Regions from separate parts of the Paenibacillus sp. FSL H7-0714 genome, predicted to be linked through region 1. Evidence: predicted binding sites of a transcription regulator. Region 1 holds the regulator's gene; each other region holds the start of a gene.
What was found. Region 1 encodes Rex, which represses fermentation and respiration genes when NADH is low (regulators of the CRP and FNR family bind a similar motif). Its sites were predicted from a motif close to TTGTGAAATATTTCACAA; they were not measured.

Region 1 (3,374 bases):
TAAGGATAGTCGAAATGGCCAACTTCCTACACTTCGCCAAATGCTTCAGTCATCAGGCAGTGAGGAAGCTTCTGAATGGAGCGGAGTGATCGATAGAATCTATCCGGACCTGCTTACCGTAAAAGAAACCTGGGATCTGCTTAGTGATAAACTATTCAGCCTCTTGCCGGAACGTAGCGATGCAGCGGCGGGAGAAGCCGGCCAGTTAGTCATGCGGCTACTTCCTACCCGTAAACCGAAAGATTGGGATGAATTGGTTGCTTTAGAGAATACTATGAATCTGACATTAAGCGAAATTATCCGTAAAGGTGATAAAATGCTTAATGAGATGCGAGATCAAGAAGGTCAATCTTCCTCAGATAGTCTAGTTACCGATATTAGCGGCTTATTTAAGGATTTAGCTTCGATACGTGAGCAAGTACGGTTTTTTATGGGATTAAATGATGAGAATGTAGTATATTGGCTGGAGGCGAATGGAAATTATCGCAGTAAATCGCTACAGCTGTATGCCGTTCCTGTTGATGTTAGTACTCAGCTTAAGGAGCTGTTTTTCGACAAGAAGAAAAGTATCGTGCTAACTTCGGCGACACTCTCTGTGGATAAATCTTTCCAGTTTATGATTGATAATCTCGGACTTAATGAAGCTGCGGAAGAGGGGCGTCTGATGACGTCACTCCTGCCTTCTCCCTTTAAGTATCGGGAGCAGGCGCTGTTAGTTATTCCGCGGGATTTCCCTAGTGTGAAGGGGAGTGTAGGCGATGCCCGATTTGTCGATACACTCGTACAGTCACTAGCAGAAGCAGCTATTACAACACGTGGGCGGATGCTTGTCCTGTTTACTTCTTACAAGATGCTACGCCAGGTTTACGATCCTCTGAAAGAGGCTCTAGCCTCACAAGAGATCACGGTGCTAGGTCAAGGCGTGGAGGGGGGCAGCCGTAGCAAGCTGATCCGCCGTTTTCAGGACAGTGCAGCTTCTGTACTGTTAGGAACAAGCAGCTTTTGGGAGGGTGTAGATATTCCAGGTGAAGCATTAACATGCTTGGCCATCGTGAGGCTCCCATTTCAACCGCCAAACCACCCCCTAGCGGAAGCGAAGTCTGAGTTATTACAAGCCCAGAAAAAGAATCCGTTCATGAAGTTGTCTGTTCCTCAGGCGGTTATTCGCTTCAAGCAAGGATTTGGGAGGCTGGTACGGACAGCGCAAGATCGGGGTATTGTTATTGTGTATGACACAAGGGTGATCGAATCTCACTATGGGAAGTATTTCCTCTATTCGTTGCCTGGCCCGAAAATGGAGCATATGCTTACGGATCAAATGGTTCCTCGTATAGCGGAGTGGTTGGAAGACGGAGGCGTTTCTTGAAAAGAACGTCATCGATCTTATTAATCACTCTACAAGGAAGGGCGGTATAAGAATACCGCTCTTCCTTGAGACGAGGTGCAGATATTTCGATAGGATTTGAACAGAATATCACTTAAATTAGGAGGTAAATTATGAAATCGGATAAAATATCAGAAGCCGTTGTTCGCAGACTTCCTGTGTACTTGCGTTTCTTGAATGATCTCCAGAAACGTGAAATATTAACCGTTTCCTCACAAGAACTAGGACAAAAACTTGATTTAAATCCTGCTCAAATTCGTAAAGATTTAGCTTATTTTGGAGACTTTGGTAGAAAAGGTATCGGGTATGACGTAACTTATCTTATTGAAAAAATCCGTCATATTCTGAAGCTGGATCAACAATTGAATGTGGCTTTAGTAGGTGCTGGTAACCTTGGACATGCATTATCTAATTACAATGCTTATCTGAAAGATACTATGAAGATTACCGCTATATTTGACTCCTATGCACCTAAGGTAGGGCGGAAAATCAACTCTCTTACCGTTCAACCGATGGAGGAGCTTGGTCAGACGGTTCGTGAGCAAGGTATTCGAATTGGGATAATTACTGTGCCTGATTCAGAAGCGCAGAATGTAGCAGATATTCTCATTGAGTCTGGCATTGAGGCGATTTTGAATTTTGCACCAGTGATTCTAAAAACACCATCGAATATCCGTGTTCATGCTGCCGATTTTACAACGGATTTGCAAAGCCTTGCTTATTATTTGAAAGACGGAAAGGAAGAAAGCGGAAATGAAGAGCAGTAAAACGATTATTAAGGGCGGGCGTTTTCTTATTCCGGGAACGGATGAGCCGGTTCTGAGCGGATATATGACTATTGAAGATGATTTGATCACTTACATAGGAAAAGAAGAACCTTTAATGGAAGATGATGTGCAAGTTGTTGATGGCAGTCGTCTGCTGTTTATGCCAGGTCTGGTAAACACACATGGCCATGCCGCAATGTCATTGCTTCGTGGTTATGGAGATGATTTAGCACTTCAGGTGTGGCTTCAAGAGAAGATGTGGCCGATGGAAGCGAAATTCACTGGAGAAGATGTATACTGGGGAACCTCCTTGTCGGTACTGGAAATGCTAAAAGGTGGTACTACAACCTTCTTGGATATGTATGATCATATGGATCGAGTAGCAGAGGTAGTCGAATTATCAGGCATCCGTTCCGTACTGATGAGAGGCGTAATCGGATTATGCCCAGAGGAAGTACAAAATCACAAGCTTGCGGAAGCGATTTCTTTTGCACGAAATTGGCATGGTAAGGCTGATGGTAGAATTACGACGATGATCTCGCCACACGCCCCATATACTTGCCCACCGGACTTCTTTGTTAAGTTTGTACAAGCGGCACATGATTTGGATTTACCGATGCATACCCATATGTCCGAGACCAAACGCGAAGTGGAGCAGAATGTGGTGGATTACGGACTTCGGCCTGTAGCGCATTTAGAGAAGCTTGGAATGTTCACACGTCCGTCTATTGTTGCACATGGCGTTCATTTGAATGATGAAGAGATCGAGATACTGGCTCGTCATGATGTAGGCGTGTCTCATAACCCAGGAAGTAATCTGAAACTGGCTAGTGGAGTGGCTCGGGTTACGGATCTTCTAAAGGCTGGTGTGAAGGTGTCACTGGGTACAGATGGTGCGGCAAGCAATAATAACCTGGATATGTTTGAAGAGATGCGTCTTGCAGCCCTCATCCATAAAGGTGTAAGTGGTGATCCGACGGCTGTCCCAGCTCCGGAAGCGCTGCGTATAGCTACAGAGTATGGCGCAAAGTCTATCTTTTTAAATGATGTGGGTAGACTCGCTGTTGGCATGAAAGCGGACTTTATCGCGATTGATATAGACCAGCCGCATTTGCTACCACACACAGATCTGTTGTCTCATGCTGTATACTCTGCCAGCGCCAAGGACGTTGAGCATGTATGGGTGAATGGTAAACAGGTTGTAAAACATGGAGAATGTGTAA
Region 2 (3,374 bases), 290 kb from region 1:
GTGTTGGTGTTGATTTTCACGCCCCCCATCGTGTAGTGAATTCCAGGGCCGATTTTAATTGCATAATATGGCGCGCCGGACAAGTCATTGTCCATTCCGGTCGTTCTACCGAAGTCGGCATCCTGTTTATTCGTCACCGCGCTGTTCCATGTGTCCAGTGCAGTTTTCAACTGATCTGCTGGTACGTCCATTTTTGTTGCCAAAGCCTCGATCGAATCTCCTTGGATAACGAAGCCCATTTTTTCATATTGTTCAATCGCTTTAGCGCGAGATTTTACGCCGGAATCAAATACAAGAAACGCAGATTTCTCAGGAAGCTTATTGATTGCAGCGGTGACATTATCTCTTGTATCCAGTTCGTTTGTGAAACGTTTGCCTACACTTGAAACCAGGATCGCTCCTTCCCCACGAACAGCCTCCCCAATGAGATAGGATTTTTCCTGCTGTACAGTCGGATGAACTTGGATTTGATCCATATCGACTGTGGTACCGCCGAGCTTCTCAATCATCTTGATACCGTCACCGGTGCTGCCCGGCTGGTTGGTGGTAACGTACCCCTCCAAATCAGATCTGACTCCTGAAATCATGTCTAAATTGGCGCCGAAACCGCCGGTTGTCACCACGACAGCAGACGCTGTAATCGTTTTCTCTTCCGTTTGGTCAAAGATAACTTTGACACCATTGACCTTACCGTCTTTTTCGGTAATTTCCTTGACATTGGCGTTCACAAAAAGGGGAATGCCTTGTTCTTGTACGTTTTTTACCAAACCTTTGACAAGGTATTGTCCTACTGCAGAGCCATCTTCAGGACGGTGTGTACGTTTTTCGTTCATCCCGCCTGTAATCGTGATATTATTCAATCTAATCCCGATAGAATCCAGCCAATCAATCGCACTTGCGGAATTGTCTACGAAGAAACGAAGCATCTCTTTATCGTTCGTATCATGGCCACCTTTTAAGGACTCTTCATAAAACAGATCATTGCTGTCTTCAATGCCTTGCTCTTTTTGGAATTTCGTTTCAGAAGCATTCATTCCCGAAGATGATTTTGTTGTATTTCCGCCGGCAACCGGCATTTTTTCAAAAATAACCGGGTTCATACCTTTTGCTCTCGCCTCAAGTGCAGCAGACATTCCGGCACCGCCTGCACCAATAATGATGATGTCATATTTATCTTTTAGTTGATCGTACGGTGTATAGCTAGCTTTGGATGCTCCCGAAACGGCTTCAGTTTCCTTTGTCTCGTTGATCTTGCTGGTGTTCTTGCTGGTGTTCTTGTTCCCGTTTCCATTGCTGCTGTTGCTGTTGCCACATCCTGTGATAACAAGCATGACTGAGAGAATGAGAATAAGAGCAGTGGTTACTTTTTTATTCATGTTATAGCTTTGCCCCCTTGTGAATATTTTTACAATCAGCTTAACGGCAAAGGCCCTGCTCTTGAAAGTTTATGTAACTAAAAAAAACGTTTTGTAACTAAATTAATCACTGCAATGTGTACGAAAGACCACCGGTTAGGGGCATGGCTCAAAAAAAGAAGAGCCTTTAGGCTCTCCTTCGTTTACAAGATCGCTTTCATCCGATTGTTTCTTGGATTATGCTCTACTTCCGCAAGACCCAATTCTTCGAGCAACGGTGGGATATACATTCCGAATCGCCCCCGAAGTCCCTTCTTTAATCCATACCAACCGCCGACAGGGTTTTCAGGTGAACGCCCCCATGCTTCAACGGTACCTTCTTTTGCTGGTTTTTGCTCATCAGCACTTCCTAACTCCATCCAATCACCATTTTGTATAAGCATGGCGTGCAGATCTTCAATACAGCGGTAGTCATAATGCAAAACCGTTTTCCCTACAGTGCAAACTATAATTTCTTTACCGTCTTTTTCGACCTTGTACATTTCATACTCGGATGTTTGCGGTGGTGTCTTTAACTTCCAAGGATTTTCCTTGGTTCCTGTAGCTGTCGTCATATTTTCAACTCCCAAAGTAACTCACAAAATTAGTAAGTTCTACTGATTTTATTATATTTGCATCACCTTACTATACTTCATTACCTTTATTCGTCCTACTCAGTATAAGAAAGCTTGCACTATCATTCCAAACTACTCAACTCCACCACATCTCCACTAGTGGCCTTCACAGCATAATTACAATCTAACTTCCCGCACAGCACATACTTCTTCTGCCCAGGATCATACACATAGACGGGTGTTAATTCGAACCATCCCTTGAGCTTGTCATAAGCTTCGTCATGGCTTACAGAAATCCCCTCTTCGCTCTTGAACTCATCAAACATATCGAGCATTGGCTTGTTATCCATATAATTTATAACCTTATAATTCTGCACATCGATGAACAGGAGGATCTTACGCTGGAATATACGATTACTTGGCGCCTTCATCCTCAGTGTTGCCTGAATATGTCCTCTTTCCCGTTGAAAAGTCTTCAACATCCATTCTCCGGATTCATCCGGAAAGAGCTGGCTTAAACCAGCTTCGACTGCGGCTATACATTCGGCTTGTTCTGCGTCTGTGATAGGAAATGAGTCCGGATGCGGCTCACTAGCTATTGCCTGCTCAATGGAAACTACCTCAAGTAGGCGTATCTCCGTACTTTCGAACGGCTCCAGCTCCGTATTCTGTTGCTCCCAATGTATTACTTGATCAATACTCAGTCGTGCTCTCGTACCTGATATAAACTCAAATGGGATGGTGGTTGTTCCGTCATTTGAAATGTAGATTTCTTCTATCCCATAGATCGGCAGGAGTTGCTTCGTCTCGTACACCGGATATTCTATAAGCTGTAGTTGTTTCCTCGCCTGTGGCTCTATCATTTGAAGTGTGAGAGTATAGTTCTCTTTGTGCACAAGGGAGCTGGAAGGAAACTGGCCATATACACTGTAAAAAACAAGCCTGCCTTCCGCATCGAAGCGAAGCTCGATCCGTCCACCAGGAGTGACTGGTATGCTACCTATTTTTTCAATAAAATGATATTCTCCAATCTGTTCCTTCTCTAAGTGGAATTGTTTACCGTATACAATCCTTGCCTCATCTTCAATCCACCGGATGACTCCGTTAAAATCTATATTTTGGAATGGTGTCCCATTCGCATAAGATATCCCGCCAACAAAAATCACACTTTTATAGTTGCGGGATTGTAGGTCAATCGTGATGACGGCAGTTCCTTCCGGATTGTAATCGCCCTTCCATTCCTTCATATGTGCAGGAAACCATTCCATACTAAGAAAATAGTTGGTCTCTCCCAGTATCGTAACGTCGCGATAAATTTCATGAGATTGTAAGTAGTAGTTGTCCAATCCATATTTTTGCTGTGTAGCATCAAGCAGTTCTTTGATTCGAATATCCATCATAGTGC
Region 3 (3,374 bases), 170 kb from region 1:
TTATAATTATTTATCTTATACTTACAACTATTCAAAAGGGAGGTTTCGTTAATGAAAGAGACAGTATTATTTCTAACCCGTCACGGGCAGACCGAATGGAATTTGCAGAAAAGAATGCAAGGACATCAAAATTCAGCGTTAACAACCTTGGGTGAACAGCAAGCGGAATGGTTGAGAGAACGTTTGGAAGGTGAGAATTTAGGAGCCATTTATTCTAGTACTAGTCCAAGAGCATTGCATACTGCGCAGATTTTACGAGGAAATCGGAGTTTACCGATTCAACAGCAAGCTTCATTAATGGAAATTAACATGGGCATTTGGGAAGGAATGAACACAGATCAGATTGAACAAGAATATCCATTACAGTACACCCATTTTTTCACCAGACCTGATCTTTTTATTCCTCTAGCCCCAGGTGAGACCTATAGTCAGCTTGAACAAAGAGTAACGCCGACTATTGAGCGTATCATTAACGATAATGAAGGACATGAGGTACTTATTGTCACGCATCGGATGACCCTGAAAGTCATTATGGCTCATTTTCTCAATAAATCATTGCAGGAATTAGGGGAACTACCGGATATTCTCTCTACAGCATTGTGTAAAGTAACCCTAACTGACAACAATACAACTATCGATCTGTACGGCGATACTTCACATTATCAATGAATCCTTCTCAAAAATAAAAAAGGAAACTCCGATTTAAATGGGGTTCCCTTTTTAGACTTCAATTTTAAATTTCCACACTTTTGATTGTAAAGCTGCGGACCTTCATCCATTTTCCTGAAATAAATTCGTCAATTGTTTTCGTCTTCGGTCTAACACAAAAACGATGCTTGCTCCCTTTATCAAAACCAACCGCTTCAAAAATCAGGCCGTCACCTATTTGCTCCTTAAAGAACACTTGCTTAAGTCCCAATCTATTTAACATTTCAAGCTTTACACTTTCGATATATGTGCGTGAATACTCCTTAGACATATGTGTTCCTCCTAGTAGTGGTAGTAATATTATAAGTTCAATATTAAGAAAATCAACTGAAGATCACATAATCACAAAAAGAAAAAAGCCAACCCATAGTCTATGGATTGGCTTCTACTGTATAAGTTGATTACGAAATTATTTAACTTCTGTTGTTCCAGTCACTTTTCCATCAATAACAGCTGATGTTTTCAGATCTTCGCTCGCGAAGTAGAGGTTACCATCAATAGTGGCGGTTTCAGGCAGAGTAAAGCCTTTCGCTTCTACATAAACATCGCCTTTAATCGTTCCGCCTTCAACTTTCAAATTCTCACTTTGTACTGTAAACTTTGGTACGGTTAGTGTATAAGTAGCAGTGATCTTGTGATCAGCATCTTGCGAATAAAGGGCAATCTTACGGTAGATATCGCCATCTGCGGCTCCTTTATTACGGAATTCTCCAGCTACAACAACCTCATCAGGAATCGTTACATCATTTAGAATCGCAACAATCCAGTTTCCATCTTTGCTAACAGCCTTAGTAAATGCATCTGCTTGATTCACGATCGAAGCTGTAGTGACAGCATCTGTCTGCTCAGCAGCCGGAGCTGAAGTTGCCGCCGAATTAGTTGCTTTATCCTCATTTGCTCCACAACCTGCCAATACTGCTACCGAAACCCCAGCCACTAAAATCATTTTAAATAGTCTCATTTTCGATTCCCCCTAATTTTGATTATGAATTAATTATATATTAAAATTCTTAATAATTAAGTGAATAATTTCACAAATTTGTGTCAGTATCTAAAGCGGTTTCACAGCGCGCTCTCTTCCCGATTAAGATTCGTTCCCATGAGTCACACCTCTTCTCGCTGACTGATTTAGTTTCTTAAATCTATTTACCCAAATTATAAAAATGAACACAAGCATCATTTGCTTCTTGGTATAAAGTCAATCGTTGACTCTATTCAAGTGTTAATGATAATATTTGGAAATAAATATCTCAGCAAGGGAGAAGTTTACTGGTGAAAAAGACTACAATGAAAGACATCGCGCTACAAGCAAATGTCTCCGTTGCGACTGTAAGCTATGTTCTGAACCGCGTCGATAACCAAACCATTCCTGAGAAGACCCGCAATCAAATTCTGTCACTTGCCGAAGAACTTCATTACATTCCTAATCTAGCAGCCCGTTCGCTTGCCAATAAAAAAACGGGATTAGTAGGGGTACTTGTCCATAATTCTGCTTATATGCCACCTTGGAAACTCTATGCCCAATTCACATTTATTCGTGCTTTGGAACAGCGTTTAACGGATGCCGGATATCATACGCTGCTATATTCTCTTGGTACTGACCATCCTTCTCTGAATATCATCGTTGAAAGAAAGCTCGAAGCCGTCTTTCTGATCGATGTGCACGATGAATCCTTCTATTCGATTTCCAAACATTTTGTAGAAGGTATCCCCTTGATTTTGATCGACAGCATGATTGAAGATAAGCTGTTTAAGCAAGTTCTTTACAATTATCGTTCAGCTCTACGGAAGGTAATGCCGGAGGATCTTTCACAGGTTTGTTTAATTATGGAGAGCTTCAATAACTCCCTGCTCACTAACTTTATCCAAGATAGTCTTCCTTTACCTGAGAAAGCAATATTCAAAGTTCAAAATATGGAAGAATTGAATACAATCTTATCGGAGGGGATCTACAAAGAGGCCATAGTTATTAATGAGTTTATCGGAAGTTGTGTTGAAAAATCCGGGGTATTCGCACGTCTTTCTGTTCTATGTACCTGTAATTGCCCAGAAATGCTTGGAGAAGACGTTCAGAAATTCATATTCACTGGGGATAAATCAGCCACTGCTTTTGAACTAATGCAGGAGTTGTTACATCGTCCTGACTACTCCAAACAAGAGAATAATCGTTATTTTGTTGATTAATTTTTTTTCGATATTCACTTAAGCGTTTAAGTCGAGAGGAGAGTTACCCATGACAGATCCTGTATTAGCAAAACATGCATCCACCACCGCTCAATCCTATCCAACCCTTTGGGGAAACCGGAGATTTATGCTGCTACTCAGCTCCTATTCCATTTCTTTGTTTGGAAATACCTTTCACAGCATTGCTTTAAGTTTATGGGTACTTCAGACGACCGGAAGCGCTAAAATGATTGCCATTATTACGATAATCAATCTATTGCTCAGTTCTTTACTCGGATCGATAGGAGGCACACTCGCAGACAGGATCAATCGCAGAACCATTATGTTAATCACTGATTTGATAAGCTGCGGTCTAGCAGTTACGCTTGCTCTGACCATTTCCATGTCTTCTACATCATTCATTATCGTGGCAATATTAACGGGACTTACGACAGTCTCAGCATTATTCCAATCCCCTGCGTATCAAGCTTCAATTACCACTG
Region 4 (3,374 bases), 2.1 Mb from region 1:
ATCCTTACATTCCTCTCGCAGAGGACCAACGCAAGGAACTGAACCTACCGAACAATGTTAAGGATGGGGTTGTCGTTCTGGATGCTGTTGGACCTGCACAAGAAGCGGGAATACAGTTCAATGATGTAATTACGAAATTTAATGATGAACCTATTACATCCACGCTTTCCCTTCGCAAGTATTTATATAATCAGACGAAGATTGGTGAGGATCTGAAGATTACCTATTATCGAAATGGGAAAGTTAATCAGACTACAGTAAAACTTCTTGAAAAACCAGAGGAATAATATGCTGGAAGTCGGCATATAATGATATAGCAGTAATGACAAGTAGAGCGAACTACCCCTTCGGTTGAGAAGGTAGAGCTTCCTGAAATAGCGATACTCTGTATCGCTATCGGGGATCTATTTCTTCTAAAGTTTTGATAAATATGGCAATTATAAGCTGATTTAATCAATTTTGGGCTGACTGGCAACCCTTACATTGGAAGGTAATACTTATTAGGGTAGAAACGGATATATACGGATGCCAGCTTGCCTTTGCTAATCAGGTGTGGTAATATGATATCAATCATACATTTAGTCCCTAATTTTCGCATTGAAAAGGGCTGTTATATTCGGTAATACAACCTTTTTCAATGTGTGAATTTTTTCTTTGTTTGAAGATAAAAAGAACATATTAATTTAAATTTGTGGAGGTAACACACATGCAAACAGGTACAGTTAAATGGTTCAACGCAGAAAAAGGATTCGGATTTATCGAAGTTGAAGGCGGAAGCGACGTATTCGTTCACTTCAGCGCAATCACTGGCGACGGCTTCAAAACTTTGGACGAAGGCCAACGCGTTGAATTCAACGTTGTTCAAGGCAACCGTGGACCACAAGCCGAAAACGTTGTAAAACTGTAATAATAGAAGAAACCGTCCCAGCTTGTGAAAGTTGGGACGGTCTTTTTATATCTAGTTAGTCACTATTGACTTACAGGATGGGAGGAACGGCAATGAACTACCGGAAGAAACCTTTGGAAGAAATACCGGAAGAAAATACCGCGATTTGGGCGTGTACCAATGATGGATGCAACGGATGGATGAGGGATAATTTCGCATTTGAACATGCGCCTTCTTGCCGTCTATGTGACTCTCCAATGGTTCGCAGCACGAAGATGCTACCACAATTGCTTAATTCGAATGGCGATCTCAAATCGCTGAAGAAGGGTATTTCCATTACCTAACCAATGCCTTTATGAGTCAAGCTTGTTATAGAGCAGTGAACAACTTCAAGACGGTCAAACCGTCTTATTTTTTTTGCTTTTTTTAAGGTAAATTGTGATTTTTGTCACAAATCATTTGAATTTCACCGTTAAAAGTACCCCTTTGTGTGACATTTATCACAAAATGACGTCTAAATTTTTGACACAATATAATTAACGAAAAGGGGAGAAGGAAGGGAAAAATATGGATACAGTAATGCTGTCGCGTATACAATTTGCGTCGACGACAATATTCCACTATTTCTTTGTACCGGTATCAATCGGACTAGCGCTCTTGATTGCGATCATGGAGACCATGTACGTTAGAAAAGGCAATGAAGAGTACAAAAGAATGGCACAGTTCTGGGGAAAGCTGTTTCTCATCAACTTTGCAGTAGGGGTAGTTACAGGTATTTTGCAGGAATTTCAGTTCGGGATGAACTGGTCTGATTATTCACGTTTTGTGGGTGATGTATTCGGGGCTCCACTTGCAGTCGAAGCATTGGCAGCTTTTTTTCTGGAGTCTACTTTTATTGGCATCTGGATATTCGGCTGGGACAAAGTGTCCAAAAGAGTGCACTTGTTATCCATCTGGCTAGTAGCTTTCGGTACGATGTTATCCGCTTTCTGGATTCTAGCAGCGAACTCCTTTATGCAGCATCCTGTGGGATTTGAGATAAATAATGGACGGGCAGAAATGAATGATTTCTTCGCGCTCATTACGAACGGACAATTGCTGGTTGAATTCCCGCACACGGTTCTTGCTGCGTATGCAACAGGCGCCTTCCTCGTAACGGGTATTAGTGCGTATAAAATATTGAAGAAACAAGATGTATCTTTCTTTAAGAAATCTTTTCAAATTGCAGCAATCGTAGGTATCATTTCTTCTATTGGTGTAGCCGTGGCAGGCCATGCGCAAGCACAGTATTTGGTTGAGACTCAACCTATGAAGATGGCGGCTTCCGAAGGACTGTGGGGTAAGAGTGGTGACCCGGCACCTTGGACCGTATGGGCAAATATTGATCCTGAGAAGCAAGAAAGTACTGGAGAATTTCAAATTCCGTATATGCTAAGCTTCCTTTCATACAGTAAATTTTCCGGTGAAGTTAAAGGTATGCTTGAGCTGCAAGCTGAGTATGAGCAAACCTATGGCCCCGGTGACTATATCCCGCCAGTACGTACGACATTCTGGAGTTTCCGGATCATGGTTCTAGCAGGAACGTTAATGATCGTAATGGGTATGTACGCAATGTATTTAATGTGGCGCAAAAAGATGGACCGTCCAAACACTTGGTTTATGCGGTTTATGTTATGGGGAATACTGCTTCCTCCAATTGCGAATACAGCAGGTTGGGTCATGACCGAATTCGGGCGTCAGCCATGGACGGTATTCGGATTGATGACAACGGAAGACAGTGTGTCGCCTAACATTACAAGTGGTCAGGTTCTATTCTCTGTTATTTCTTTTACAGCGATTTACGCCATTCTCGGATTAGTTCTAATTGGTTTGTTTATGAAAGTGATTAAAAAAGGTCCTTATGCGATGGATAACGATCACGGGGATTCGCATGATCCATATAACGAGGAGGGCGCCCAATGATGTCTCTTAATGAATTGTGGTTTGTGCTCATTGCAGTTCTGTTTATAGGGTTCTTCTTCCTGGAGGGTTTCGATTTCGGCGTAGGGATGGAAACACAAATTCTCGCTAAGAATGACACTGAGCGCCGGATTCTGATTAACTCGATCGGACCCTTCTGGGATGGAAACGAGGTATGGTTAATTACTGCTGCGGGTGCAATGTTTGCGGCTTTCCCTGAGTGGTATGCAACGTTGTTTAGCGGATTTTACATTCCCTTTGTCTTTGCTTTATTAGCTTTGATTGCACGTGGTGTTGCTTTTGAATTTAGAGGTAAACGGGATTCAGTAGCTTGGAAAAAAACTTGGGATGTTTGTATCTTTTTCGGCAGCTTCCTCCCACCTTTCCTCCTTGCTGTGGTGTTCGCCAGCTTCATCAAAGGTTTGCCGATTGATGGCGATATGCAAATGTACGCAGGTTTTACAGATATCGTAAATGTGTATACCGTAGTAGCTGGTGTGACTGTTGTCCTTCTTTGTTTGGTACATGG

Region 2: NST34_RS20880 (flavocytochrome c) is a predicted target of Rex. The motif match lies at 1,394-1,411, and genes of this name have one in related genera.
Region 3: NST34_RS21390 (polymer-forming cytoskeletal protein) is a predicted target of Rex. The motif match lies at 1,728-1,745, and genes of this name have one in related genera.
Region 4: NST34_RS31720 (cytochrome ubiquinol oxidase subunit I) is a predicted target of Rex. The motif match lies at 1,323-1,340, and genes of this name have one in related genera.

Annotation. Positions count from the first base shown of each region.
Region 1 is NZ_JBBOPT010000001.1:4,952,048-4,955,421, reverse strand. Features, by position in the region: gene dinG (ATP-dependent DNA helicase DinG) at 1-1,366, shown strand, start outside; gene NST34_RS22120 (redox-sensing transcriptional repressor Rex) at 1,498-2,151, shown strand; gene NST34_RS22115 (amidohydrolase) at 2,138-3,374, shown strand, end outside.
Region 2 is NZ_JBBOPT010000001.1:4,666,361-4,669,734, forward strand. Features, by position in the region: gene NST34_RS20880 (flavocytochrome c) at 1-1,376, opposite strand, end outside; gene NST34_RS20885 (DUF6855 family protein) at 1,559-1,969, opposite strand; gene NST34_RS20890 (hypothetical protein) at 2,092-3,369, opposite strand.
Region 3 is NZ_JBBOPT010000001.1:4,785,471-4,788,844, forward strand. Features, by position in the region: gene NST34_RS21380 (histidine phosphatase family protein) at 52-669, shown strand; gene NST34_RS21385 (hypothetical protein) at 734-979, opposite strand; gene NST34_RS21390 (polymer-forming cytoskeletal protein) at 1,118-1,669, opposite strand; gene NST34_RS21395 (LacI family DNA-binding transcriptional regulator) at 1,981-2,892, shown strand; gene NST34_RS21400 (MFS transporter) at 2,942-3,374, shown strand, end outside.
Region 4 is NZ_JBBOPT010000001.1:7,051,697-7,055,070, reverse strand. Features, by position in the region: gene NST34_RS31735 (S1C family serine protease) at 1-287, shown strand, start outside; gene NST34_RS31730 (cold-shock protein) at 707-907, shown strand; gene NST34_RS31725 (cold-shock protein) at 1,000-1,230, shown strand; gene NST34_RS31720 (cytochrome ubiquinol oxidase subunit I) at 1,454-2,848, shown strand; gene cydB (cytochrome d ubiquinol oxidase subunit II) at 2,845-3,374, shown strand, end outside.